2 regions of the Paenibacillus sp. FSL R5-0519 genome follow, and region 2 is predicted to be linked to the other one. Evidence: predicted binding sites of a transcription regulator. Region 2 holds the regulator's gene; the other holds the start of a gene.
The links. The regulator CtsR, encoded in region 2, represses protease genes until heat stress. The targets are predictions, from matches to a motif close to ATGGTCAATAAAGGTCAAACA.
Positions count from the first base shown of each region.

Region 1 (3,216 bases), 660 kb from region 2:
CGGCTACAGTTAATGTTACTGTGAAAAATGCTGAAGTAGATGTACAATATCCGCAGGTGAGTGGACTTGCCAGCAAAGAAGCTGAAACGGCAATCAACAAAGTGCTCAAAGATGAAGTGGACACGGCTGTTGCTGCTTTCAAAAAACAAACCACTGAATTTGGCGGGGCAACCGCAAAACGTCCATATGCTTTTGAAACTTCGTATGTCGTGACTTACAATGAGAACGGTGTGCTAGGTTTGATCACTCAACGTTATGAGGACTATGCAGGAGCACATGGCATGACGACTCGTACCGGCCACACCTTTGCACTGGACACAGGCAAGGAACTTACGTTAGATGATGTGCTGCAAAATAACAAAACCATGCGCGAGACGTTGGGTAAAAAAGTGGGCGAGCAACTGAAAGCCCGCGGTGGATACCTGGAAGGTTACAAAGGGTTAAATAAAGACCAGGATTTCTATGTGACACCAACAGGTGCAGTTGTGTTCTTCCAGTTGTATGAATATACAGCTTACGCGGAAGGCTTCCCTGAAATGAAGTTCACTTACAAGGAAATTCTGCCTAAGGGCACGGAACCGTTTAGCAACGTAACATCAGACAAATAAGTTCGCGTAGGGTAACTTTTAAGCAAGAGCACTTATATCACATTCTTCTCATGAAAAATAATAACAAGAATCCCCCGTCATCCTGCTTTGACGGGGGATTCTTGTTTATCCAGGCAACGCACTCCACTAACGGGTGTGATATTTGCCTGTTTAGTTGGAAATAGCACAGGGCGGGCTCACCTATATATCGGTGAAGCCTGCCCTGTGAAGTTACCGCTAGTCTCCAGGCAGCATATTAGATGCCTTGGGAACCCACGTTTTCAATAACTTTATCAATGATACCGTAATCGGCAGCTTCAGCAGCACTCATGAAGTAGTCACGATCTGTATCTTTCTCGATCCGCTCCAGAGGTTGACCTGAACGCTCAGAGATGATGCGGTTCAAGGTATCACGCATTTTCAGGATGCGGCGAGCACGGATTTCGATGTCCGAAGCTTGACCTTGAGCACCACCAAGCGGTTGGTGAATCATGATTTCACTGTTAGGCAACGCAAAACGTTTCCCTTTTGCACCAGCATTCAGCAAGAATGCACCCATGGAAGCCGCCATACCTACACAGATGGTAGATACATCCGGTTTGATGAATTGCATTGTATCGTAAATGGCCATACCGGCTGTAATCGATCCGCCTGGGCTGTTGATGTATAAGTGAATGTCTTTCTCCGGATCTTCCGCAGCCAGGAACAACATCTGTGCCATAATGGCATTAGCCACTACATCATTAACATCGCTACCAAGGAAAATAATACGATCCTTCAGCAATCTGGAGTAGATGTCATAGGCGCGCTCACCCCGGTTGCTCTGTTCAACGACCATTGGAATAAAACTCACGTGAAAAACCTCCTCGGAATGTAAATGTTATTGGTGCTTATATTTAAACTGTTACCGTATTACCCACATAATAAACAATTCCAAACAAAAAGTCAAAGAAAGTCAAACTAACTTGCAAAAAAAAGAAACCTTTCCGGTTTCATTGGTTAAAAGGGTTATGAGCTGTTAAATAAAAGTGGCGCGCCCGCCAAGAATCGAACTTGGATCTCAGGCTTCGGAGGCCTACGTCATATCCATTGGACCACGGGCGCACATTATGTGACAGCAATAATGATTATAGCTCATGAAATATTTAATTGCAAGCAATTCGTGATGTGTATTGGTTTGGATTAACCTAAAAATGATCATGATGAAGAAGAGTGGATAAAGAGTGCATTTAAGTAAATGCTATTAGAGGTTTTGGACATGCCTGATGAAATGTATTCTGAGCGATATGTAGATGGAATTCATTTGTTTCTTCTATATATGGTATGAGTGAGCTAGTCCTTGATCATGGAAGTCTAGGATTGTGAAAATAGGCGCGTACAAACGCTGAATGTGTGTCGAAATAACACGTTGAAACACTTGCATGTCACGTCAGTTTTAGGTAGAATAGACGTGGGACTTAAAAAGTTAACCCGGGACGTTTTAGGGCCACGAAAGAGAGCTTGGAACGAGAACTTGCGGGAGTGGAAAGCATGCGAACGATTTTAGAAGTACAAAAGCAGCTTCTGCCTGATCTCATGGATGTCTTGAAAAAGAGGTATACGATTCTCCAGCAGATCATGTTATCGGATGTGATCGGACGGAGAACGTTAGCTAATTCCATGCAGATGACCGAGCGGGTTCTGAGGGCTGAGACCGATCTGTTAAAGGCTCAGGGACTTATTGAAATTGACAGTGCAGGAATGAAGATCAGCGAGGCAGGGTATGATTTGCTGCAGCAGTTAGAGCCCGTAGCCAAAGAGTTGTTCGGATTATCCGAGCTGGAAGAGCGCATCAAGCAAGCCTACGGTCTGCAAAAGGTAGTTGTGGTTCCTGGTGATTCGGACGTATCTCCATTTGCCAAAAGGGAACTGGGCAGAGCCGGAGCGAAGGCTCTCGGCAATATCATGAGTGACAACGACGTTGTCGCCGTTACTGGCGGATCAACAACGGCCGAAGTCGCAGAGCAACTGACTCCGCCAACATCGCTCAAAGGTGTCTGGTTCGTACCGGCACGCGGTGGACTTGGAGAAAGCCTTGAAATTCAGGCAAATACGATTGCATCCACGATGGCAAAACGGGTAGGTGCGCAATATAAACTCCTGCATGTACCGGATTTGCTTAGTGATCATGCCTATGAATCATTAATCCAGGACCCCAGTGTTCAGGAGATTCTGCAGCTGATTCGAAAATCGCGGATTGTTATTCATGGAATTGGTGATGCCGTGGAGATGGCGACAAGACGTAAACTTGCGACAGAGATCATAGATGAACTTCAGGAGCAAGGAGCCGTTTCTGAATCTTTCGGTTATTACTTTAACGATCAGGGTAAGGTGGTACATACCATGCTTACACTGGGGATGCGACTACAGGATATTGAACGAACCGATGTTGTGATTGGAATCGCAGGTGGCAAAAGCAAAGCTGCTGCTATACATTCCGTGTTGCGATTTGGTCAGGAAGATATTCTGATTATTGATGAGGCTGCTGCCGAAGTCATCGTTGCTGAAATGGAATAAGGTTATACTCTGCAACACAACGAATGTTGTCTTGACGGACTTCACCGTCTGTCTTGAATATATAAGTTTCATA
Region 1 is NZ_CP150234.1:6,409,159-6,412,374, reverse strand. Features, by position in the region: gene MKY73_RS28830 (DUF4163 domain-containing protein) at 1-608, shown strand, start outside; gene clpP (ATP-dependent Clp endopeptidase proteolytic subunit ClpP) at 844-1,440, opposite strand; tRNA gene MKY73_RS28820 (tRNA-Arg) at 1,617-1,691, opposite strand; gene MKY73_RS28815 (sugar-binding domain-containing protein) at 2,118-3,143, shown strand.
Region 1: a site for CtsR is predicted at 1,529-1,549, ahead of clpP (ATP-dependent Clp endopeptidase proteolytic subunit ClpP). Genes of this name have one in related genera too.

Region 2 (3,216 bases):
AGATGCTCTGACACCTGTACCTACATTCGTAGGACAACTGGTTAAGTATCCTCTGCGATCATCAAAAGCATAATCCACGTGCGCTTCAAAAGCATCATCTATTGCGGAAGCTTTCTCCCAGGCTTCTTTCACCTGGAACCCCGGATAGAGGCACTGGATACGAAGATGATCCTCTTCATTAATCATAATACTGACAGACTCATCCTCACTGAGAATAACCGCACCATGTCTGGATTCATTCGCAAGACTTGGACTGATGAGATGCTTCTCCACCAGCACCCGTTTGTCGAGTTCGTCAATATCGATTAGATCCAAAGTATGAAAATCCCCAAAGGCATGAACGTCATCGTATTGAAGTACTTCGCTCAGCTTATTCAGCACCTCTTCCGATTGCTCATTGGAAGCCAGCATCGGAAACGGAACATGCTGAAGGTTGCGCGCAATCCGGACACGGCTGCTAATGACAATTTCGGAATCAGCCGCATCACTGCGCATCCAGTCGCTGAGCGCCTTCTCTGTAAAGCGCAGATTAGGCATTACGCATCCCTCCTACTCATGACAAACTTTACTCCTGAGCTATTCCTTTTTCAAGTTCTCGAATCTGGTCACGGATCTGAGCCGCCTCTTCAAATTCCTCTTGGGCGATGCTCTCTTGGAGCTCACGCTTCAAATCAGCAATTTGACGTTTCACCTTGATGCGACCACCAGCTCGTGCAGGTACTTTACCTACATGGGACGTACTACCATGAACCCGCTTGAACAAAGGGTCCAGACGGCTGTCAAAATATTTATAACATGAACTGCAGCCAAATCGGCCTATCTTGCTGAATTGTGCGTACGTCATACCGCACTCTTCACACTGAAGTGCCTTTGCAGGTGGTGTTCCTGCCGATCCACTTTTGCCTGCTGGATCAAAATCAAGTAACCCGGACAACAAGTTGTGAATGGAAAATCCACCTGCTGTTCCAGGAATCATTTCCCCTTTTTCACGGGCACATGACTCACAAATATGGAATTCCGTCTTCTCTCCATTTACGATCTTCGTAAAATGCAGTGTCGCCGGACGTTTATTGCATTCTTGGCACAGCATAATGATGTACCTCCTTTGACCCCGATAGTTTTCATTTACCGAGCAAAGATATTAGCATCGCCTTTAACATTCTGGCACGAATTTGATCCCGGTAAGGAAGTTTGACCAATATAACCTCTCTAGATACAGCAGCTCGCATCAAACCAGCTTCACGCTTGCTCAAGAAACGTGCTTCTTCCAATTGATAAATCAAACCTTCGGCAGCTGTCTGCCCGATCTCATCACCAATACTATGGTGCAAATGGTTATGCAGAGCTGATTGGGCTGGTAATTCAATGCGCTGTATGCGAACATAACCACCACCGCCGCGTTTACTCTCTACCAGGTATCCCTTCTCGAGTGTAAAACGTGTGCTGATGACATAATTGATCTGGGAAGGTACACATGAGAATTGATCTGCCAGATCATTACGCTGAATTTCAACCATTCCTTCGGGACTTTCATGCAAAATACTCTTCAGATATCGTTCGATAATATCAGAGATATTACGCATCCAATCATCCTCCACTGTCTGAAACGTTAAGTCAATAAGGACCCACACGCCCCCACAGAGTACACCTTCTCTACCCATTTAACCAATCCAGGAAACAGCGAATCTTGCTTCCACAGGAGTCAACAGGAGAGCGAAGGAAGCACGAAGGTCCTTTAATATTCCCTTGATCCTCCGATGAGATGAATCACGTATAGTGGCGATCATGCATCAGATTGTAGAAAGAAAGCTACTTAAGTATTAAACCTTTAGTTGACTTTGACTTTCTTTGACTTTATATACATTATAGCATATTTTGTGGGTTTGCCAAGTGGGGGCACTATTCATTTTTTACGATTTTACACGAAATATTCCCCAGACACAAAAAAACCTCTCCAAAACTGCTGGAGAAGTCCATTTGTCTTTCAATTACGCCTTATTTGTATATAAGCTAATCCAGTTAAATCGAGTAGTGGAAGTAGTCATCAGAAGAAATCGAGTAAATAGGTTTCCCGTTCAGGAATCGCTTGTTCCAAAGCCTTGATTGCTGAGTTCGGTCCGTGAATTCTTCCCATTCCTGCCATTTCCGTTGGTCTGCGATATCCCATCAGCACCGCAGTAAGGGCTTGAATATCTACCTTAATAGTCTGATCCTCAGTAACTGGCTCCGAAGTTTTCCATATGGATGCTGTTCCATTCATTGCTACGTTCAATTGCCATACTCCTTCATTCCACGAAGCGTGGGAATCCTCTACCTGTAGAACAATCTGAACTGGTGAGTCCTGACTTGCAAATGGATATTGAGATATAAACTGCTCCACACTAACGATACGCGCCATAAAATAAGGTACGATCTCCTGCTGAATCCGTGGATTATCCAACTGGAAAGCAAGCGTATCACTGGCAGGTGCCTGTAACGTAACTTCCTGGATCATGGAATCATGGTTAGCAATAAAGGTCCATAGTCCTTGCCGAGCCTCTTCATTTAGATAGATAATCTCTTTAATGGTAAACTTATTTTCCTTAACCTCATATAAAAGATAACCTTGTGCTGCATTAGCTTCATCGTAATATACAGCCTTTTGGCTGCTTCCATTAACAAGAACTGAATTCTCCCACCTTGCATCGTCCCGTACCAGCGTTCCGTTATAGCGTTCAGCATAAGCACTGTATACTTCCTTTAATACACTGAGGCCCGGATCCCCACGCCGAATTGTTCCAGGTGTCGCTTTTTTCGAAGGCAAATGAGCAGTTGGCACTTTATACCGTTTAAATTCCACATATGTCTCCCATCCATACTTTCGATAGAAACCAAAAGAGAATGGATGCAAGAACGATATACTTTGTTTGTTACGATTCATTTCCTCCAACGCATGCTTGAGCAGACCCGCTACCCAGCCTTTGCGTCTATATTCTGGCCAGGTGGCTACACCCGCAATACCGCCCATCTCGAACGATCTACCATGAATATAGGTTTGAAAAGGAATAATGTGAAGTTTGGCTCCTAACTGGCCATCCTCATATACACCCCATATATCCTGTGACGAAAATTGACTCAGCCGTTTTTCTTTTTGTTCTTCACTCATTACTACTTGAAAAGCGTATTCGGAGAGTGCCATCGCCGGTTCAAAATCATCTACCGTCAATTTTTGAATTT
Region 2 is NZ_CP150234.1:486,583-489,798, reverse strand. Features, by position in the region: gene MKY73_RS01990 (protein arginine kinase) at 1-537, opposite strand, end outside; gene MKY73_RS01985 (UvrB/UvrC motif-containing protein) at 566-1,090, opposite strand; gene MKY73_RS01980 (CtsR family transcriptional regulator) at 1,122-1,583, opposite strand; gene MKY73_RS01975 (GNAT family N-acetyltransferase) at 2,045-3,216, opposite strand, start outside.